DNA from 3 places in the Virgibacillus sediminis genome. Region 3 is predicted to be linked to each of the others. Evidence: predicted binding sites of a transcription regulator. Region 3 holds the regulator's gene; each other region holds the start of a gene.
The links. The regulator LexA, encoded in region 3, represses DNA repair genes until DNA is damaged. The targets are predictions, from matches to a motif close to CGAACATATGTTCG.

Region 1 (7,887 bases), on a different contig from region 3:
TGGCCTAAGGTCATTAGCTTGTAAATAATCTATATGTAGATAGTTACACAAAGTAAGGGGTTTTTTCATAGAATATGCAGACTGACGGTAAAGGGGGTGAGTGTTTGATTACCATCAGCTTGTGCATGATTGTGAAAGATGAGGAAGATACACTTCCAAACTGCCTGGATTCTATAAAAGATTGTGTCGACGAGATTGTAGTGGTGGACACGGGTTCTTCAGACAGAACGAAGGAGATTGCCCATCAATACACAAACCATGTCCATGATTTTGAATGGATTGATGATTTTTCAGCTGCACGCAATTTTTCATTCAAGCATGCCACCAAGGATTATATACTGTGGCTGGATGCAGATGATATATTACGGGAAGAAGATCGCAAAAAATTAATAAATTTAAAGAATAAATTGGACCCGTCTGTAAATGCAGTTTCTATGATTTACCACTATGCCTTTGATGAGTATGGAAATGTGACCCTCAGCTTCCGGAGAAACCGACTAGTCAGGAGAAAAGCCGGCTTTAAATGGCATGATCCCGTTCACGAGTATATAGCGGTAGATGGCCCTATTGTTCACTCGGATATTGTTGTGACTCATAAGAGGATCCATCATGCATCCGGAAGGAACCTTGCCATTTATGAAAAGCGACTGGAGAGAGGAGAGACATTCAGTGCTCGGGATTTATTTTATTATGCAAATGAATTAAGGGATCACCGGCAATACGAAAAGGCGGTTGATTATTACCAGAAGTTCCTGGACAGGGAAGATGGCTGGGTAGAGGATAAGATTTCTGCTTGTGATAAACTTGCTGATTGCTATTATCACTTGGGGGAAACAGACAGAGAAAGAGAGACTGTTTTCCAGTCATTCCTTTACGACAGTCCGAGGGCGGAATTCTGCTGCAGACTCGGATATCAATTTCTGAATAACCAGGAGTATAAGAAGGCTGCTTTTTGGTATGAGCTTGCTGCTTCTATGGAAAAGCCGGAAAAGAATATGGGTTTCTTATTAAATGACTGCTGGACTTGGCTGCCTCATCTTCAGTTATGTATCTGTTATTATCATCTGGGTGAGCATAAACGGGCTTATGAGCATAATGAGGTCGCGAGGAAATACCGGCCGAATGATCGGACCATCCTTAGTAATAAAGAATTCTTTGAAACGAACTTCCCGGATGACTGCAGATGATAGAGAGGACCTATTCTGTGAAGGAAGTGAATAAATATGTCTGTGACATATAGTGTAGTTATACCCACTTACAATCGTTCCCATCAATTGCTGCTTACGCTGACTTCTTTTGAAAATCAAACCTTTCCAGACAGCGAATTTGAAGTAATCGTGGTGAATGATGGTTCTAACGATGATACCGGGGATGTATTGGACTCTTACCGCCCTTCTTATAACTTCCATTATATTTCTAATCGTTCTCAGCAGGGAAGATCCAAGACAAGAAACATTGGAGCTAAACAGGCGAAAGGTAAATACCTTATCTTCTGCGATGCCGATTTTCTGGTGCTTCCTTCCTTTATTGAAGTGATAGATTCTTACCATCGAATATATAAAGATACCGTAATTTCTGGGGTACCGGAATCCTGGAAAGGAATCTACACACATTTTTACCCGGAATTTACAGACTATGAGAAAACAACTATTTCTTATTTTTTAAGCCAAAAGAAGCTATGGGATGATTCTTATCTGAATAGTAGTCAAGTTGTCGATATTCTCACACCTCAGGATATCCGGGAAAATATCGAAAAAGTGGAAGAAATGGTTGCCTGGTCGATGAGCCAAGAGGTAAGAAATGAATGCAGAAGGACGGATGTCGCCCCATGGCTATTGTGTATCACCAGATGTGTGTCGATGGAGAAGAAGCATTTTGACCAAGCAGGAGGTTTTTACGAGGGGTTTATCAAGTATGGGCTAGAAGATTGGGAACTCGGCTATCGCCTTCATAGGTTGGGAGTTTCGTTTATTAGTATGGATAAAACAATCGGCTACCATCAGGAACATCCCGTCAGTTTTCGAGGGGAAGATGGAAATGTGGAAAACCTGAAGATGATCTATAGAATGCACGGAACTTCTGATCCTGAGCTGGTGTTGATGGCGATTCACCCGCCATGGTCGGACTTCTATAATTATAAAAATGCGCTAAGAAGGCTGAAGGATTATCTCCCTCCTGAAGGAATCCTTTCTTAATAGGGAAGGGTTTCAAGTGTCTATAAATATATCAAGCTTCATTCATACCAGGCCCGGATAGGACATTATCCGGGTTATTTATATGCTTATGGATAGGTTGGATGACTTAATTTAGAACATAGGGAGACAGATACCCTAGCACTAAGAAAAACCGTTCATATATTACAAGTAAGAAAGGAGGTGCACAGCCATGGGGTGCGGACGTAGAAGATATTATGAGGATGATTACTGCAGAAGAGAGGACGAGGTTAGAAGATTGGAAGAGAAGCTGGATAACATCTTATTCCAGCTGCAACGGCAGGCCCAATGGCAGGACCAAGATCAAGAACAGGACCAAGACCAAAGACAACGCCAGTTTGACTTTGACGCGAGCAATTTTGAAAACATTGGTAATCCTTCCAACAAAATTGTCATAAATAATGAAGCAAATGGATTAGGCTTCCTTGCTGCAATCTTGGTGGCCTTGTCTTTATTAGGAAATGGCAATGATTCTGCTAGTCAAGCAACCATTGTTGAACTGATCAATTTGCTTCGTGAAACGAGTGGTACCACTACGGTCACCAACAGCTAATTAGTCCTGTCCTATGTAAAAACATTTAAAGCTGTAAGCAGGAGGCGTTTTGATTATTTTAATTGAAACAAGGCAGGAACCCTTTCATGTCCAACAGGGTTTCATATAGTACTAGTAAAGGAAAGGGGGTGCAGATATGGGATGCTGTAACAAGCATAGAAGACATCATGAAGATGATTCCCACAAAGACAGAAGAGATGTGAGAGGTGTGGAAGGTAGACTGGATAATCTTTTGGCTCAACTCCAGCGCCAGGCCCAATTGCAGGAACAAGACCAGGAGCAGGACCAAGATCAGAGACAACGTCAGGCTGACTTTGACTTCACCAGCTATGAGAATATCGGAAACCCAGAGAATAATATCGTTGTTAATAATGAAGATTCTGTTCCAGCCAGTCTAGCTGCAATTATAGCGGCTTTGTCCTTGGCAGGGGGTGATTCCGACCTCATTCAAGAACTGATCGACTTGTTGGAGGAACTACTAGGCAGTGCCTAGTTATCTAGAGGGCAGCAGAGAGTTGCATTCTCTGCTGCTTCCTTTTCAGTTCAAACTAAGTCCCTTTTTTAAAAGATATTCACCACAGAAAAAAATGTGCTGCCCAGAAATAGTATTCCAGCGAATATTAGCCTAAATGTTAGCAAGTCTATGCATCTATCCATCCGTATTTAAGAATCTGGCATATGATGTATAGAAACTATTACAGGAGGTGAATGTTTAATGTCTTTCAAAGATGAGTTTAAACGAATCATTCAGGACGAAATGAAGGAAATCAAAGAACATGCCAAAGCGGGCTCCCATAAAGAGAAGCACCACCATGATTGCGACGGTCATAACCACCATAAGAAGAAACACCATCATGATTGTGATTGTCATGACCACCATAAAAAGAAACATCACCATGATTGCGATTGTCATGACCACCATTGGAAAGATCATCATTGTAAACACTGTAAAAAGAAGGAGTGCTGCTGTGTTTGCCCGCCTGGACCGAAAGGTAAGAAAGGGCCGAAAGGAGATAGGGGCCCAAAAGGGAAGCGTGGCCCAACCGGCCCGACAGGACCAACGGGGCCAACCGGTCCGACAGGGCCAACAGGCGAACCAGGCGCCCCAGGGGTATTTATTGAATTTGACTGTACCGAAGTGGATGCAACCCCTCCAATTGTTCTGACTGCTACAGACCCAGAGGCAGATCTTGCAACAGTAACTATAAATGTTGATGACCCTAATAACACAGTATGGCTGACTGCTTTTGCCAACTGGACTTCCTCCGCGGGGAATGAAACCGTTCAATTTAGTATCGTCCGCGATGATGGGGAAGTAATCTGTACTACCACGGATACCTCTACTCAAGCAGGTGTGGGGCATACTACTACCCTTACTTGCTGTGATGAGATGCCGACCGAGGGACCTACAACTTATACGCTTGTTGCTGAAGCTCCTGATCTTTCAGGAAACCAAACAGTAACTATCCTTGGCGGTACTCTGACAGCAGCAGAAATAGCCGGCAACGCAAATGGATAGTCAATACCAAAAGCCTCACCTCATACTAGGTGAGGCTATTCTTTATCAAGCATAATGCCCACCGATTTTCCCGCTCCGTTCCAGAGTGATCCCAGCATCCGTATAGCTGGAGGCTCGCAGGATGGCGGTGGAGCCATATCTATCACGGATGTCATCCATTACATAGCCGATATCATTTTTCTTGGTTCTGTCCTCAAACAGGTCCAATTGGGTTTCCTGTTTGTCGAACAGGTTATCAAGGGTCACGTAAACCCGTCGGATGCTGCTTTTTCGATCATAGAATTCATAGAACAATTGCTGGCAGACATGATAGACATCCATCGTGACATTGGTGGGCAAGTCAATCGATCTGGAGCGGGAAAAGCCGCCGCCCGTTTCCTGGGAATAGCCGATGCCTAGGTGGATGGTTTTTCCGGATTTCCCGGCTGTCCGGGCCCGGCGGCATACCTCCTCACAGAGGTCGAGGATGCAGACGGATGTTTCCTCCGGGGAATAGTCCCTTAACAGGGAAATGCCATGTCCGAAGCCTTTCTGCTCCTGTCTGGTGAAGTCACCAAAGACAGGACTCAGATCAATTCCCCAGGCATGCCAGTACAGCTGCTCTCCCATGATGCCGAACCGCTTTTTCAGCCGGTCGGGATCGAATCTGGCAAGCTGTTCGAGGGTGATGATGCCCATCCGGTTGAGGTTGCGTTTCATCCTGCTGCCGATTCCCCAGATATCTTCGACAGGGAAGGGCCACAGCTTCTCCTCCACATCCTCATAGCGGCATTCCGCAATGCCTTCCTTCTTGGCGTGCAGATCCATGACAATCTTTGCCAGGAATTTATTATCCCCTATCCCAATGGAGGCGGTAATCCCGAAGCTTTCCATAATATCCTGCTTGATTTTGCGGGCAGCTTCCCACCGGCTGCCAAACAATCTTTCAATCCCATTCACGGTGACCCACACTTCATCCACGGAATATTGATGGATGGCCTCTTTAGGGACGTATTGGTTGATCAGTTTGGTGATTTCCACCGATACCTGCAGATAATCTGCCATATGTGCGGGTACGATATGGATGTCCGGATCATCTGGAAGTTCGAAAAAGCGGCTGACATTGCTGATGCCGTATCTTTTTTTTAATTCAGGCGAGGCGGCCAGTACAATGCTTCCCGAACGGTTCGGATCCCCCACCACAGCAAGCATTGTCTTCATTGGATCGAGCCCCAGTTTCACCGCTTCCACGCTTGCGTAGAATGAACGCATATCAATACACAGCACATCATGACGAGGGTAGGATGAATAATAATCCATGTATCTTCACCACCTAACAAGAACATTTGTTCTTATTGTATCTATTTAACCGTCCATAATCAATGGAAATAAATTGCAAGCCTCATATGTTCCAAATGAGAAAGGATGTGTATTAAAAAACAGGAAGCCTCTGATGAAGCTTCCTGCAGCTATTACAGTGTATTTCTTCCGGATTTCTGCTGCAGCTGTTGTTGTGCCTGCTGCAACTGCTTCTGTGCTTGCTGGAATTGAGGGTTGTTATCTACCTGTGTTCCCATTTGGGTCTGGGCTGTACGCAATCCCTGTTCTGCCTGCTGCAGCAGGCGCTGTGCTTCCTGAATCTGAGCTGGATCGGAACTCGTCTGTGCCTGTTCCATTGCTTGTTGGATTTGCTGTGTTGTTTCATACAGTTCTTGTTGTGGATTCTGTTCTGCCATTTTCTCGCACCTCCGGATTTTTGTTTGAGCTGATACAGGCTCTTTGTTTAGATTTTCCATAACTTTACGGTCCTATGTATAGGAAATGCGCCCCGTTCGGCGGCTAAGCGTTTCTTCCTGATTTTGGCTTCTAATGATCTGCAAGCTATTCCTGCTGCCGTTAAAAAAACCCTTTTTATGGACTAGCTATATATTGGCTGTATATTTTAAACATAAGGAAAAATAGGTGTTTTTTGCGTGGTTCTCCACTAAATAAATGGTATGCTGAAGAAAAGGAAAATAGGGGAGCGGTAGATGGTGGAGAAACAACTGAAGAAGTTTCTGAAAAGTGATCCAAGATTAAAAGGTGCCCTGGTGGGAGTCAGCATCAGATCGGCGAAGACAGGGGAGAAGCTGTTTGCCCATATGGGGGATATACGTTTCCGCCCTGCCTCCAATTTGAAATTGCTGACCTCAGCAGCGGCACTTACGGTACTTGGAGCTGGCTACACTTTTTCAACAGATCTTGGTACAGACGGCCGCGTGGAGGGAAAAACCTTAACCGGGAATTTGTTTTTACGGGGAAAAGGAGATCCGACTCTGATGCCGGCAGATCTCCGTCGTTTTGCGGAAAAGCTCAGGGAGAATGGAGTGGAACGGATTGAAGGAGATGTGATAGGTGATGATACATGGCATGATGATGTCCGCCTTTCCCCCGATCTCAATTGGAGTGATGAGCAGTATTATTATGGGGCACAGGTATCCGCACTGACGGTGGCCCCTGATGAGGATTATGATGCCGGTTCCCTCATCGTGGAGGTGGAGCCGGGCATGGCTGTTGGCGACAGGCCGGAAATCCGCATTTTTCCCGAAACGGATTATGTGAGAGTGATCAATGAAGCGCGGACTGTTTCAGGGGAGGAAGAGTCCGAGGTGATAGTGGAGCGGAAACATGCCGAGAACACAATCGTCGTGCAAGGAACCATTTCGCTTGGCGGGGAGAAGGAAAAAGAATGGATGTCCGTCTGGGATCCGACCCGCTATGCGGTGCATCTGTTCAGCCAAGCGCTTAAGGAGCAGGGGATCAGCTGGCACGGTGATTTGAACATAGGAAAAGCGCCGGAGGATATGACTGTATTATATACCGATCGTTCTATCCCACTTGCAGAGCTGCTGGTGCCATTCATGAAATTTAGCAATAATGGCCATGGGGAGATCATGGTAAAAGAAATGGGGAAAATAGCCTATGGAGAAGGCAGCTGGGAGAGAGGGCTGGAGGTGCTCAAGTCCGAACTGCCGAAACTGGGGGTCAAACAGAGTACGATATCTATACGTGATGGTTCCGGCCTTTCCCATTTCAATCTGATTCCTGCCAATGAGATCACCCAGCTGCTGTATGAAGTACAGAAAGAGGAGTGGTTTCCCGCATTTTTCCATTCCTTGCCGATTGCCGGGCATGAGGAACGAAGAATCGGTGGAACGTTGAGGGATAGAATGAAGGGTCTTTCCGTTCAGGCCAAAACGGGAACCATCCACGGTGTCAGCACATTGTCCGGCTATATGGATGATCCAGCTGGGGAAAGAGTCATCTTTTCCATCATGATTAATAATTTGCTGGATGAAGAGGAAGGGAAATCGATAGAGGATGACCTCCTGGATATAATGACAAAGTCCAGATGGGATCAGCAGGCGGACTCGACTTCGCTGAATATTTTAGACTGAAGAAAATCGGCAGACGCATCACTCAAAAGGGTGATGCGTTTTTTTAATGAAGTGGGAAAGCGCTCTTTCATGAACAGAGAACCCGTATTTATCACCTTTGTTTTGGTAGCCGCTTGGAATAAACCTTTCACACGGAAAGACCGGGATGAATACCTAATATATAGGGGTAGGTATTTACCCGTTTTA
Region 2 (7,887 bases), on a different contig from region 3:
CTAATTGATCCTCTGCTTGGGACAAATTCTGGTCTTCTAATGCTTGATAAATCGATTTGTGATACTTAAGTGAGGTGTTTACGCCTTCATCATCAAAGGAAACACTTTTCTGAATCTTGGAGATTAATTCAGAAATCGAATTGTATAAAAACAGTAAAACGGAATTATTAGCAGCTACAGCTATTTCATTATGAAAAGATATATCTGCTTCAATATAAAGATCATTATTTTTCTCCCGTACTGCCCTTTCCATTTTCTTGATGTTTTCTTTGATATTTTGTAGATGATCTTTTGAGCGTCTAAAAGTTGCTAAGCGAATTAATTCCCTTTCAAGCATAATTCTAGTTTGCTGAATGTCTTTATAACTAGCATCATTTAAAAGGATTTGTAGTGTTAAGGATTCTTCAATGATTTTAGAAAAATTAGCTTGAACATAAGTACCGGAATTTCCTCGGTTTAATAACCCTTGTAATTCTAATACTCTCAAGGCTTCACGAACAGAAGTCCTACTAACTTCAAATAATTTACTTAATTCCCTCTCGTTTGGAAGCCTGTCTCCAATTTTAATTTCGCGCTTTATTATCATCTCTTTTAATTGATAAACAACATATTCAGACAAAGAGGTTTTTCTAACTGGTTGAATATTCACCCTATATCCCCTCGTTTTATTTATTTTACTCAATACTAAAATGATTTTGGTATCCATAAAGATAAGCCAGGAACTATAACAATTACGACATATGCAAAAATCATAACCCCTAATACATAAAGTACATCAGGAAAAGTGTCCTCTACAGATATTTTAGCAATTTTAGCAGATGTAAATAATCCTACCGCTAAGGGTGGTGTAACACCACCGATTGCTAAACTGACCATCATAAGCACCCCGAAGTGGATGGGATCAATGCCTCCTTGCATCGCAATCGGGAATAGTATTGGAGTCATTATAATGATTGTAGCAATTGTTTCCATGAATGTTCCCATAATTAATAGAATAAGACTAATCACTACAAGAATTAAGATACTATTTGTGGTAAAGTCTGTTAAAATGTTAGCTAAATCATTTGGTATTTGCTGTGTAGTTAATATCCATCCAAAGGGTGTAGCCGCAGCGATTATAAATAAAATGACAGCACTATTAACTGCTGAGTCTTTAAACACTTCAAGCAACTTTCTAAGCGACAATTCTCTATACACCACTGTTGCTAATATTAATGCATACACTACTGCAACAACTGCTGATTCAGTTGGTGTAAATATACCAGTCATTACACCACCTAATATAATAATAGGAAGTAACATAGGGAATATAGCAACTTTAAAAGATCTTACTAGTTCCTTTAAATTGAAGGCTGTTGCTTCTCCACCGCCGTAATTCCTTTTATTAGATATAACCACTCCAAAAATAAGAAGGCATAATACGACGAATATACCAGGTAGAATACCTCCCAAAAACAAATCGCTAATAGACACACCTGCACTTACCCCAAATACTACCATTGCCATACTTGGAGGGATTACCATTCCTATTACACCTGCCCCCGCAATGAGAGATGCAATAAACCCTCTACCATAGCCCTTCTTTATCATCTCAGGTGTAACAACCGATCCAACAGCTGCAACGGTAGCAACTCCTGATCCAGAAATTGCGCCAAAAAACGCGGAAGCAATTACTGAAACACCTGATAATCCTCCTTTAATAAACCCTAATAATGCATTAGCAAATCTCATTAATCTTGGAGTAGTTCCATACATCATTAAGTTTCCTGCTAACAAGAAAAATGGAAGAGCTAATAGTGGAAATGAATTTAATCCACTAAACATTTGCTGTGGAATAATACTTGGTGATGCAGATGTACCTTGGATTAAAAAGAAAACAACACCAGACATCCCAATAGCAAAACTAACTGGAAGGCCAATGATCAGAAGGATACCAAGTATAAGAAAAATAATCATGTGAAATGGTCTCCCTTCTCATTCCTATTTCTAAAAATATCAATTGCTTGAAGCACTAGATATATAATCATTAACCCACCACATATTGGTATTACTAGGTGAACAATACCTGTTGGGATTTGCAGCGATGGCGTCATCATCGTCATCATATCTCCTAGCGATGTAACGGAGAAATAAGAAATGACACCCAGAAATACTACAGAGATAATCTTGTTAGTTATTTCAATGAAGACCCTTCCCTTTTTAGGCAATAGTTTAATAAAAAAGTCAATTCTAGTATGTTCACCATACTTCACGCCTATAGTTGCACCAAGAAAAGCAATCCAAACCATACCATACCTTGAAAATTCATCGGCCCATGAAATATTCATATCAAACACATATCTTAATACTACTTGGGTAAACACGATAACTGTCATAGATACAAATATAACGATAATTAGTATATTTATTAATCTTTCAATCCATATTGACATTTTGTTATCCATATTATTGCCCCAATCTATTCAGAATCAATTATAAGATTCATCAACTCATCACCATTTTCTTTAGCAAATGAATCCCATAATGGTTGAACAGCATCTACGAAAGATTCTCTATTAGTTTCATTTATTTCCATCCCCTGTTCAGTTAACTTTTGTTCAAGCTCTTCATTTCTTTCGTCTAACATATTTTGCTGTTCAATTTTCAGTTCTTCTGCTATAGAGAATAGAGTTTCTTTCTGTTCATCGGTTAGTTTGGATAAACTGTTGGTACTCATAGTAAGAGGAGCTGAGTTATATATGTGTCCAGAAAGCGAAAGATACTGCTGCACTTCAGCAAAATTGGCTGAGTCAATAGTTACTAACGGATTTTCTTGACCATCTACTGTCCCTTGTTGTAATCCAGTAAATAATTCATCAAACCCCATAGAAACAGCATTAGCCCCTAATAAATCAAACATTTCTAATCTTAATGGTATTTCTGAACTCCTAAACCTAATACCATCCATATCACTAGGTTCGAAAATCGGCCGTGTATTATTAGTGAAATGTCTAAAACCATTTTCCCAGTAGGAAATTATCTCAAAGTCATATTCCTTTACCATTTCTTTTACTTTATCCCCATATTCTCCTTCATATGCCTTTCTTGCATGAGCAACATCAGAAAAGATAAAAGGTAGTTCCTCAACAGCCAAAGCAGGATCAAATGCTTGAAAATTAGAAGTAGCATAAAACAAAGCCATATCCAGGTTCCCTGCCTGCATTTGTTCCATCTGATCCGCTTCACTACCTAACACAGCATTATGATTAACTTGTAGAGTAACTTCCCCATTTGTAGCACTATCCAACTCCTCAGCTAACTTTTCTAAAAAGATACCTCCTGGATGACTATCAGGAAATATATGAGCAACACTCAATTCAACATTATCAGACCCGCCTGACGCCCCATCAGAGCAAGCGCTTACAACCAAAAACAAGCTTACCATTAAAACTGTAAATACCTTTTTCATTTCTAACTTCCCCCTTATTATTATTTTTGAGCCGCGCAACTCCTAATACTTACCCCTCGCTTGGATGTTTGATGGTCCAACCATCATGCTACTAATATAAATTATATTTAGACTTTTGTCTATACACTGATATTAAAAAATTAAAATAATTGTATCCTTCTCGTTAGATTCTATTGGAAAAATTCAAGAGGGTGGGAGATAATGTTAAATTAACTGTTTTTGTTGAGTGAATATTGCTACTGAAATGGACTATCTGTGCCAAAAATTGATCCACCTAGGACCTCATGTTGACTCATCTCTGCCATTAAGAGATCCAGTATTATTGACCTGCTACAAAAGTATAGAAACAGTCTTTACAAGGAGAGGTGGTAATGATAGGCTTCCATGCCAGGCAAACTCCTAGCTACCGTTTATTGCATAAAATTATTACCACAGAGGCTCCAAGAACAAAAATATGCCTACGACCTGTTTGGACACTTTATCTAAGTGAATCAAAAAGATGGCACGACTGGGTCTACGTTAAAGCAATATTCAGAAGCACTTTTGGTTTTTTTGGTTGGGCTGGCGAGCCTTTTTTCTTCACTCATAACAGTTGCAGGGTTCTAAGGTTTTTTTCTAATTCTCACTACTTTTATTTTGCACTATACAATATCTAAATAGTAATAGTAAAAGAGGCCTTGATAGACTGATGGTCACGTATAACCGGCTTTTGTTGGAAGGAAAAGTAACCGTATGGTGGATTTGATTTGAACTACCTAGATTGTGCAACAGTGGGCCACAATAAAATCCCCCCTCAATGAATGATGGGGGGGGAGAAGATATTATTAAAATTATTGAGCTGTAAATCCACCGTCTACAACAAATTCTGAGCCAGTTGAGAATGTTGATTCATCTGAAATTAAATATAAGATTAAATATGAAACTTCTTCAGGTTCCGCAATCCGTCCTAATGGAGTAGCTTTTTTAACCGCATCGAATACGTCTATATTAGTCTTAATTCCACCAGGGTGTACGGAATTAACTCGTATATTATATTCTGCAAACTCAAGTGCAGCGGCTTTAGTCATGCCAGTTACTGCAAATTTTGTTGTAACATATGGAGTAACATTTACAGATCCAACTAAACCTGCAGTCGAAGAAATATTTACAATGGACCCACCATTAGCTTTTTTCATAGATTTTACTACAGTTTGCATACCCTTAAAAACACTGTATTGATTAATGGCAATAACATTATTAAAATCTTCATCTTTTAAATCTTCCAACGGGATATCATTTGGTCCCACTATTCCGGCATTATTAACAAGCCCAGTAATCGGCCCAAATGTATTCTCTGTCTTGTCAACCACTACTTGCCAATCATCTTTATTAGCTACATCGTGTTTAACAAAAAGTGCATTTTCTCCAAGTTCCTCTGCTACTTTTTGACCCTTTTCTTCATTAATATCAGTTAGTACAACTTTTGCTCCTTCTTCTACAAACAATCTTGCGAAACTTTCTCCCATACCACTTGCTGCTCCAGTTATAATTACTACTTTCTCTGATAACCTACTCACTATCTATTCCTCCATTGTTAAATTTCTTTATTAATCACTAGTTTATTGTACTTTAACCTTTATATATAATAATATACATGTAGTCGTGATGGATACAAGTTATTTGGTTATGTGGCTACACATCTCTAATAACCTTCAACGATCTCGCCCGATTGTTGAACAAGCTAAAACATTTCACTTAAACTAACCTGCCCCCGTTCGTATTATGAGGTTAGCCAGATATGGCCCGATTGCTGAATTTATGAAATCCTGCTATCAGCTTAAGTTTAATCAAACTTTTCATAAAAATTATCAAACGTAATTTCAAAGCCTCAATACAATTGTACTCAACCCTAAAATGCTACGATACTCTAGCATCAATAGTGTAGACAAGAAACGGTTGATTCCTTGCCCGTGGTATAACCAGTAACTTCTCCCGTAAAGCATATATATTCCATAGCCAACTTGTAAGTATCTTGTAATTGTGTCATTTCTGGATCACTAATACTCTTACAATGAGCAATTTTATTTCTGAGGGGAATGGTTCTTAGCAGCTGGAGGTAAACATCTTTAGGAAGTTCATCAAAACAGGGGTAAGCTCGCAGCATGGAGATAAGTTCGTGGTAATAAAAGGAAGTGAAGTGTTTGGAATAGGGTTTATATTTCATGGTGACAGGAGCCTGTATCTGCCAGCCGATCCCATAGGTTTCCTCCATTGTTTGTTCAATGTATTGACTCAGCCCGGTTTCAATCTCAAACAGCAAGCCATAGGCTTCTTTCATGTATTCAGTTTCCATGTGGCTATTCTCCTTACTCGTTCTATAAGCAAATAGTACTAGTAGAAATATATATTCGACAGGAATAAACGTATTCCTGCTGCTAATACCACTTATATCCAAAAATTTACCCTTCAATTGAGGCGCTAGTCAATAGATATATCTAAAGTTACTCTCCAAGGGAATAACGGTTCGGTCTTCATTCATTTAACTGGATTTGTTTATCCAACGAATCAATTTTCAGCAGTTTACCTGCAATCGTTTCATAGTCACGGTTGGCATTATTTTTAATGTTAACTGTCAAGTTATTATGTATCGCCAGCTGCAGTTGAGCGTTGATATCCTGCATCTTTTGCTCATCAAGAATGGGTTTCTCTTTGTATTCTTTCTCTTTCCACATCTGATTTAACAGCTGAATATGCTCCGGCATCATTAATGAAGTCCACTTTTTGGTTCCACGATCGTTTAGTTGGCCCATTATGCATCCACCTTTCTAAGTGATTAGAACATTTGTTCTTATGTTATCACTAAGAATGTTATGGTGCAAAGTTATTATTTAACAAAGTTTCTCTCTACAACTTAAGGAGCTATAATTATTAGCTGATATCCTCAATCATTTTATTCGTCCTCCCTCTCTATAAGTTGACGCGAATCCTAAAATAATTAAGAAATTGACTGTTTTGTTTCTGAAAAGGGGAATTTTGGAATTTACGTCCCTATGCAACTATTAGATAAAGACTTGAGCAACAAGAAAAATTAGTCTCTTCTATGAATTTTAAAGACTTGCCTGACTATAATTTCTGTTAAAATATTCTGTAATGTATTACACTTAAATATATGGAATTATTTTCATATTACACTTTGCATAGGGGGGTTTTATATATGTACTCTACAAATTCCGCTTTGAAGAACTATAGGTGTTTTATTAGTCATGCTTGGGGACACAACGACTCATATTACAAGTTAGAAGAAATGCTTGATAAAGCGCCAAGGTTTAAATGGAGTAATCATAGTGTCCCAGAACATGATTCTTTGGATACTGCGACAGATGCAGAATTAGAAAAAGAACTAGAGGAACAAATATCCGGAACAAATATCGTCTTGATAATATCTGGAATGTATTATAGTCATAGTAAGTGGATCTTAAAGGAAATAGAAATAGCTGAAGATAAAAATAAACCCATTGTAGCGATTAAACCAAGAGGTCAAAAAAGGACACCTATGGAAATTCAAGAAAAAGCTGATGAGTTAGTAGGTTGGTCAACAAGCTCTATAGTTAGTTCAATTAGAAGACATTCACTTTAAGCAAATAAAAAGGGGGTCCCCTTTTTATTTGCTTAAATCATCTATTATTTCTTTCAATTGAGTTGTATCCTCATTTCTATCTTCTAATTCATTAAGAATAAAGTTAAGATTATTTAATGTCGTTTTTATTTCCATATTTCCATATGGGGTATTTAACATCTTATCTGCTGCTTCATTTGCAAGGTTCCAGTTTTTACATAACGATGCGAACTCTAATAAAGAAGCTATAACCCAATAGTTAGTTGATTCTAAGTCACCTTGTCTCTCTAAAGAAAATTTCACTAGAGGTTTTAACTTATCAAAGCATTCTCTAGAATCTCCACTATTTTGAATGAACAACAAGGTTAACAAATTAATACCAGGGTAATAATCGCGCGGATCTTCTTCAAATCCTTTATAATAACAATTAATCGCTTCTTTTAGTGCTCCCCTAGCTCCTCTGTTGTCTCCTGTAGAACTTTTTTCAAAATACCTATCTTTATAAATTCTACCTAAAATTCCTAGAGTTTCAGAAGAATCTCCATAATTCTCTAATATTGAATTTAATATTCTAATTGCTCTATCTCGATCTTGACTTTTATTTCTTCTATTTAAAGCCAAAGCAAGTTGTTCCTGAACTTTAATACTTTCTCTTAATTCAAGAGGAAAATGTTCAATTAAACGAACCATATCTTCCCAGCTTTCAATACTTCTATAAGACATCAAAAGATCATATAATAATTCATATGAAGAGGATTCTAAATGGCCTAGTTGACTTTCTATATCTTTTATTCTTTCTAAGGTGTCTGACTCTTTTGAATGGCGAAGGTCAGCTAGTTTCTCG
Region 3 (7,887 bases):
GAATCGAAGTATGCAACTTATCTTTACCGCAACTTCACTCAACCACAAAGGTAGAGCCCCTACGATTATTATTATTTATAAGCAGGATAGGGAAGCATATGGGGCAGCCTCTCCCCCTGAAATAGTTGGACTCAACCGAATAGTTTCTTGAGCAACGAAAACAGGCAATCTTTGACTAAATTGGTCTGAAAGCAGATAATAAGGAATAGTTATCTCATAACAGCCCTTCTTCAGACGGACTTTAACAAGGCCCCTGAACAGAGCAGACTTACCAGTGTTAGGGAAGGGTTGTCACTAATCGATCGAACTGGATATCGGCTATTCCTGTTTACGTCCAGAATTTTTACGCATGAAATAAAAATGTCAAAACGTTTATTGCTTCTTGCCTAACGGGTATACATATATTACATCTAACTACTTTCATCATCACAGCATACGTAATGAATCAACACTACAGTAGAAATATGTTTTAGCGGGGGAGTAAGATGACATTAGAGAATCTACTAATCAGAAAGTACTATTACAGTACCTTTTTGGAAGATAATGAACAGCATCATCCTATAAAGGTTCTAAGTGAGAAATATATGGATGAGCAGCAGAATGAGATGTCGGATTTCTCGAATATCCGATTTGCGCAAGGAGAGGTTTATTACCTGAACAATGATTTTGAAGCGGCTATATTCAAATGGGAAAACGTTTCCAATGAATTGAAGCCTTGGGCGCAAAAGAATATTGCGGATGCTCATTACAAATTGAATCTATTGGCAATTGCAGAAGAGTATTATAAAGCAGTTGAAACCGATTCATCGGTCCTGAAAACAGAAGTGCTGTTACAGTTATTCACCTTATACATACAACGGAGCAATTTGGAATTGGCGGCTGAATCAATTAAGAATGCCGTTAAATTAAATCCAGGATACCCTGATGTTACGGACATGGCCCGTTCTTTCTTCGAAGAGCGTGGCAATTGGGATGATGCCGTTGAATTGGCTATAAATGAATCAATTCGAACGGAGTCTCTGTATTGGTTTGAAACTTTGGAATCTTATGTGGCTAAAGGGCATGCAGCAGATAGAGAACCTGACTTTTTTAAAGAAGTATTAATAGCTGTATATCATGTAGAGCAGGATTATTTTGAAAAACTGGTGGAATCGCTTTGGAACAGTTATAGCCAGACTAACAAGTTCTTTCTATGGCTGCGGGAGATCAACCACTTTTTCCTTCAATTGAAACCGGAGAATGACCGTATATGGAGAAAACTGCCGGCACTCTACGAAGAAACATATTTTGACTTAATTGACGGAAAGTACTTAATCAGGGATTTATTCCCTCTAATGCCTAGTCATTTAATCAATTGGGTTAAGTTGAGTGCTTCTGGAGAATCATTGGCTGCATCTTCAGCTCTTCTTGCATGGAGTGGAATTTTCCCATCCAATATCGATTCATCGATAACTGAGGAAGCAGAAAGCCTGGTTCTTAAATCATCTCCCTACCAAGAGGGGATGGAGGATGCTCTTCGACTATTTGAATCAATAAAGAAGTGGGCACAGGAACAAGGATCATTGCTGGACGAGCGATACAGATGGATGGTGCAAGAGCTTGTAGATAGTGATAGATTTCACTTGATGCTGATAGGTGAAAATGCAAATGAGAACTTAACGGTTGTACGTGAATTAGCTGAAAAGGACGTAAGGGAAATAACATCTGCACTCTTGATTAAAGATGGGGAGGAAACGGAAATACATGCCGTTTCAGATAGAGATGTTAAAACCTTTTCAACGATAGATGATACTGAAATGGAAGAATTAGACGAAGAAGTGTTTTTCCATTGGAATAAGCCGGCTCCCTTTTTAAGAGATAACAATCTATCGGTGTTGACTGCTCCTGAAAAAGAGCTGTCCAGCTATTTAAGTATGGCAGATGGATTGTTGTTTTCCTTCAATGCCGATCAGCCTTTGTCTGAGGAAGTTTTGGCAAAGACGGCAAAAATTAGGGAACAAGAACCAGACCTGCCAATTTGTTTTGCCCTGGTCAACGGTTATAGTAATTTGCAGGATGAAGAACATATGGAGTCGGTAAGTGGAAGAATTCATACTTATTTCCCTGATTCGTTGGTAATCAATTTTCAAAAGAATGAAGGGGGTGTGGGTCTATACAATGGCCTGTCAAAGTTTATCCACTCTGCACGGTATAATAGAAATATTGAAAAAAAGCGCACGAAGAGTATTTTAGATTATGTAAAGAAATCAATTAACCAGCTAAGGGCACAACGCCTGGAACTGGAGAAAAATCTAATAGTTAACGTGAAAGATAATAAGGAAATGGTTACGAAGCTTGAAGGTGCTCAGCGTCAATTGGGTGACATGGAGGACAAAAAAATACAGGACATTAAAAACTCTTATCAGAGCATCCGGGAAAAACTGAGAGCACGTATGGAAAGAAATATTCCGGAAATTCTGCGAAATTGCGCACAGTATATAAAGGAAGACAGCAATTTTGAGACAGTTCAAGAGGAACTGAATATAGAGATGAATAAACAGATAACTAATTATTTTGAAGAGACAGCTTTAAGGGATTTCCGCTCTTCTATTGAACAATGGTTGGAAGAGAGTGAAGAACAATTAGTAGAAAGCCAAAGTTATCTAGATGAAATGAAGGAAAGCTTTAACCAACTGTTTGGGGAAGAAAGGTTGAAGCTTCATTGTGACATGCAGGTATTGGACGATTGGCGGCGGGATATTGATCGGATGACAAGCGGAAGCATTAAGCTGGAAAATAATGATCTGATAAGCCAGCCAGGATCTTCCCAGTTTCTGTTGAAGGGGGCAGGGAGGTTGTTTGATTCACTGCCTCAATATAAAGGCGTCCTTTATAATAGATATAAACAATATATCGAAACAAGGGATTACAGCCAAGCAGCTGAATCCGTTACAGAAATGTTTATCCAGCAGTTGGAGTTATTTGGGAAATCGCTTGATCGGGATATCCATCTATTTTTCGCTGGTCCTTCTAAAGAACTGCAAAATGCCTTGAAAGAAACCCATAATAAGATCGAAGACGGTGAAACAGCTTTGAACAATATGAGGAAGAATCCAGAGAATTACCAAGATCCACTTACATTATTCGAATTAAAACTGCGCCAATTTGGATGGATGAATATGGTAGAAAAGCCTGTTCATGAATACCCTTAACTCTATCAAGAGCGGAAAATGCACCTTGCCCCTTGCAACAGACAGGGTGCATTTTTCCTATTAATAATACATATTATTCAAATAGATTAGATAGCCGTTAAACGAAATGGATGCTTGGTTATGGTGTACCACTTTATATTGTGGCTTATAAGCAACAAATTCTCGTGACGGCATAGAAAATTGCGATAGATGCTTAAAGGATGGCCTGGTAACAAACGGCATCATATAGGCTGAGCGAGTGCTTCCGGGCCTTCTATGTTGATTGAGGGATTGGATAATCTGTTCTCCGGACTTAATTCCTATTCCATGGCCGAAAAATGTTCCGTCCTCCAACACTACGGCATTTTCTCCCCTCCACCAATCCGTTTCTGGATGAAAATCTGGATTATTAAAATAGACCACATCACCGGGAAGCGTAAAATTTGTATTAATTCGCTGAATGCCAAGATCAGAGTCGAAATGCCAGCTGTATAAGTAGAGGTTCTGAAACAGCTGATTAAATAATCTCTCCCCGATAGCAGCTAAAACAGCACGGTAGTAAATGATCAATATAGCTGTTGCACATTCAAATCCATAAAGAGAGCCGTTTCTGTAAATATCTTCAATTGCATCCGAAGGTCTGACATCCTGCCGTAATCTAAACCCGCCGACACTCGTCCGGTGCCAATATTCCGGATTGCAGCGGGAGTTCCTAAAGGTTTCAAACTGTGCGTCACTGTTGTTCATGGCTTTTGCACTCTCTATAATGTTTTTTCGCAATTGGAGTTCAAAGCGCAATCCATTCATGGTTTGATAAGAATAAATGATAGGATGGCCTTGCATTTGTCTGTAGATTGTACGTTCAATAGCATCTGAGGTCCAAGTATCACTTGCTGGAGCATCCATTCCTTGCAATTGAATCATTTCGTCCACATCCTTGTTTTAGTAAAGTTGGATTTGTACCCAGTGTATTCTTGGTGTCGTTTAATGTGTATATCAACTAGTCCACTCATTGCAGAAAACAAAAACACCGTCCGGCTGTATAACCGGCGGTGTTCTTACTTTCCCTGTATTTCTTATTGTTCCTGCAATTCTCCGAGCGATACGCGGTGGGTCTCCTGTGGATTCTCCAACATATAGACATTGGCTGTTTCGTTTTGCTCATCAATGTTTTGTATGTATATCGGATTTCCACGGAACGTTACATTAATGAGGTTTTCGGATTGCCTTATTTCCTTTGCCCGCTGCTTATCCATATATCTCGTTCTCCTCCTTATCAGTCATACTTGTATATTGAAATCATGTTTAAAGTAAAATGGCTGGTCTAGCTGGATTCGAACCAGCGAATCACGGGATCAAAACCCGATGCCTTACCGCTTGGCTATAGACCAACGATATGGAATTGCAAATGACAAGAAAAAATTGTCTATTTTCAAGATAGATCTTAACCCTTGTATCTTGTATCGCCTGTATGTCCTTATTATCTTATCCGAATAGAGAGATACTATTCGTCCAAGATCATTTTTTTATATCTTTTGAAGCTGCAGACGGAGAACACCAGTATAAAAATAAGCGTAAGCGGACATATTCATCATTTGTGACTATTACTGTGTCGATTGAATATCTAAGAAAAGAGGATAAAGCCATGCTGCGATGTATGGAGACTTGAAAATTTTGAAAAATAAAAGCCGCCAATGGCAGCTTTTATCCAGTTTAATGGATATTTCTATATAGACCGATCACTTTTCCAAGAATTGTTACATTTTCATAAATAAGAGGGTCCATCGTAGCATTTTCAGGCTGGAGACGGATATGATCCTTCTCTTTGAAGAAGCGTTTTACTGTAGCTTCGTTTTCTTCTGTCATTGCTACTACTATATCACTGTTTTGAGCAGTGTTTTGCTGTTTAACGATGACCTTGTCTCCATCAAGAATGCCCGCCTCTATCATACTTTCCCCGTCAATAACAAGGATAAAAAGGTTGTCATCCGCTCCTGCGCTAGAATTGGGGAGGGGGATGTACTCTTCTATATTTTCTACCGCAGTTATCGGCAATCCGGCAGTTACCTTACCAATTACTGGCGCGTACGTAACTTCTTCTCTAGGGATATTGTTGTCTTCTTCCATATTCATTACTTCTATCGCACGCGGCTTTGTCGGGTCCCTCCTGATGAAGCCTTTGCTTTCCAACCTGGAGAGGTGGCCGTGCACCGTCGAACTAGAAGCAAGCCCCACTGCTTCTGCAATCTCACGAACAGATGGGGGATAACCTTTTTCACTGACTTGTTCTTTTATATAATCAAGGATCATTTGCTGCCTTTTTGAAAGCTTAGTCATCTATCAAACACCTCGCACATAGAATTTACTAGTGATAGTTTACCATTTGGTACCAGGTAATGCAAACGTTAGTTCGAAAAAACGGTTGACAGGACCATACGTTCGGTATTAATATGAATGTACTTAAATGCGAACAAAGGTTCTTAAATTTTGTGGGGGGAATGCTGTATGTTTGGTAAAATAACAATGACCGATGTATTTTATATAGGTGCTTTTATTTTGATGCTGGGGTTTTTGTATTTTGCTATGATAACCAGCTGAGATCGACAGAAGGGGTTATGACACATGAGAGCTATCATCTATTGCAGAGTTAGTACCAATAAAAGTGAACAAGAAACATCACTGGAGAGACAGCGGCAGGAACTCAATGAACTGGCGGTAAGATTCGGGTTTGAAGTGATTGCCTCCATAGAGGATCAAAGAAGCGGATACGATATAGATCGTGAGGGCATATTCGAGATGCTTGATTATTTTGGAGAAGGAAGTGCTGACTGTCTGTTGATACAGGATGAGACGAGGCTTGGGCGCGGTAATACAAAGATTGCCTTGTTTCATCAGCTGCAAAAATTAGAAGTACCGGTGTATACTGCCATCCATGACGGGAAACTGGAACTGTCCGAATCCGACTCCATGGTTCTTCAAATAGTAGGAATAGTGGAAGAGTACCAACGGAAAATTCATAATGCGAAAATTAGGAGAGGCATGAAAAAGGCCGTTAAAGAGGGGTATAACCCGGCGGATAATCTATCAAATCAAGGAAAGGCTCCCGGCAGGGAAAGAGTCCCATTTCCCATCGAGGAAGTAGTAAGATTGAGGCGGAATAAAATGACCTTTGAGGAAATTGCAAAGACATTGAATAATCTGGGATATCCGGTATCCAAAGCAACTGTCCACCGCAGGTACCAGGAGTATCAAAATACTTGATTATGAACATATGGAACGATAATATGAAGAGCAAGGACGGGATGTCCCTGCTTTTTTTATGTTCTGCAGGGGCCTCAAGGAGGTTTAAACATGTTATCTGAGGAAAAATTAGGGCGTATCAATGAGCTTTCCAGAAAATCCAAAAAAGAGGGTTTAACGGAAGAAGAAAAAAAGGAACAGAAAAAGCTTCGGGAGGAATACCTGAAAAACGTCCGGAATTCATTCAAAAACCAATTTAAGTCTATGACAGTGATGGATCCGGAAGGGAACGATGTAACCCCTCAAAAAGTAAGGGACCTGCAGGAAAGAAACAAAAAACATTAAAACTGTTCATTATCAATAATGAACTTTCACTTGTTATGTGAAAAGTTTCATTATAGAATGTATATGTGACAAACAAATCAGACAGAAAGAGAAAAGGAGATTTTAAATGGCAGACAGAATTGAACAGCAATCAATCAATACCATTCGTACCTTATCCATTGACGCAATTGAAAACGCAAACTCCGGACATCCAGGTTTGCCAATGGGTGCCGCTCCGATGGCATACACATTGTGGACGGATTTTATGAACCACAATCCTAAAAATTCCAAATGGTTTAATAGAGACCGTTTTGTATTATCCGCAGGACATGGATCCATGCTCCTATACAGCCTCTTGCACCTTTCCGGCTATAATGTAACCATGGAAGACCTGAAAGGATTCCGCCAGTGGGATTCAAAAACACCAGGTCACCCTGAAGTACATCATACAGATGGGGTGGAAGCAACAACAGGACCTCTTGGGCAGGGGATAGCTATGTCCGTAGGAATGGCTATGGCAGAAGCTCATTTAAGTGCAAAATTCAATAAAGAAGATATTAATGTAGTGGACCACTATACTTATGCAATTGTCAGTGATGGCGACTTAATGGAGGGGATCTCCCATGAAGCTGCTTCTCTGGCAGGGCACCTGGGCTTAGGAAAGCTCATTGCACTCTATGATTCCAATGATATTTCTCTAGATGGTGATTTGGACCGTTCTTTTTCGGATAATTCAGAGCAGCGGTTCAAGGCGTATGGCTGGCAAGTGCTCCGTGTTGAGGACGGTAATGATGTAGACGAGCTTCGTCATGCTATTAAAGAAGCACAGAAGAACACAGATCAGCCGACACTGATTGAAGTGAAAACGGTTATTGGTTATGGTTCCCCTAATAAATCAGCTTCAGCTGCATCCCATGGCGCTCCTCTTGGAGGCGATGAGGTTAAGCTCACTAAAGAATTCTATAAGTGGGAACATGAGGAATTCCATGTACCTGAAGATGTCTATGCTGATTTCAACGAGAAGATTGGAAAGCAGGGGGAAGAAGCTGAAGCAGCTTGGAATAAAACATTGGAAACATACAAGGAAAAATACCCTGAACTTGCAGAGGAATTTGAACTTGTTCTTTCAGGAGAGCTTCCGGCTGACTGGGAT

Region 1: ACFODW_RS03235 (DNA polymerase IV) is a predicted target of LexA. The motif match lies at 5,604-5,617, and genes of this name have one in related genera.
Region 2: ACFODW_RS04760 (YolD-like family protein) is a predicted target of LexA. The motif match lies at 6,263-6,276, and genes of this name have one in related genera.

What each region holds. Positions count from the first base shown of each region.
Region 1 is NZ_JBHRRZ010000005.1:24,841-32,727, forward strand. Features, by position in the region: gene ACFODW_RS03210 (tetratricopeptide repeat-containing glycosyltransferase family 2 protein) at 105-1,187, shown strand; gene ACFODW_RS03215 (glycosyltransferase family 2 protein) at 1,224-2,195, shown strand; gene ACFODW_RS03220 (hypothetical protein) at 2,386-2,766, shown strand; gene ACFODW_RS03225 (hypothetical protein) at 2,903-3,259, shown strand; gene ACFODW_RS03230 (hypothetical protein) at 3,482-4,285, shown strand; gene ACFODW_RS03235 (DNA polymerase IV) at 4,331-5,584, opposite strand; gene ACFODW_RS03240 (hypothetical protein) at 5,737-6,000, opposite strand; gene dacB (D-alanyl-D-alanine carboxypeptidase/D-alanyl-D-alanine endopeptidase) at 6,295-7,701, shown strand.
Region 2 is NZ_JBHRRZ010000008.1:121,360-129,246, reverse strand. Features, by position in the region: gene ACFODW_RS04790 (FadR/GntR family transcriptional regulator) at 1-649, opposite strand, end outside; gene ACFODW_RS04785 (TRAP transporter large permease) at 685-1,956, opposite strand; gene ACFODW_RS04780 (TRAP transporter small permease) at 1,953-2,444, opposite strand; gene ACFODW_RS04775 (DctP family TRAP transporter solute-binding subunit) at 2,459-3,448, opposite strand; gene ACFODW_RS04770 (glucose 1-dehydrogenase) at 4,279-5,004, opposite strand; gene ACFODW_RS04765 (hypothetical protein) at 5,361-5,780, opposite strand; gene ACFODW_RS04760 (YolD-like family protein) at 5,959-6,237, opposite strand; gene ACFODW_RS04755 (TIR domain-containing protein) at 6,642-7,064, shown strand; gene ACFODW_RS04750 (TRAFs-binding domain-containing protein) at 7,089-7,887, opposite strand, start outside.
Region 3 is NZ_JBHRRZ010000001.1:141,393-149,279, forward strand. Features, by position in the region: gene ACFODW_RS00705 (tetratricopeptide repeat protein) at 486-3,191, shown strand; gene ACFODW_RS00710 (protein-glutamine gamma-glutamyltransferase) at 3,252-4,094, opposite strand; gene ACFODW_RS00715 (H-type small acid-soluble spore protein) at 4,247-4,426, opposite strand; tRNA gene ACFODW_RS00720 (tRNA-Gln) at 4,487-4,561, opposite strand; gene lexA (transcriptional repressor LexA) at 4,884-5,507, opposite strand; gene ACFODW_RS00730 (YneB family resolvase-like protein) at 5,793-6,431, shown strand; gene ACFODW_RS00735 (DUF896 domain-containing protein) at 6,522-6,755, shown strand; gene tkt (transketolase) at 6,862-7,887, shown strand, end outside.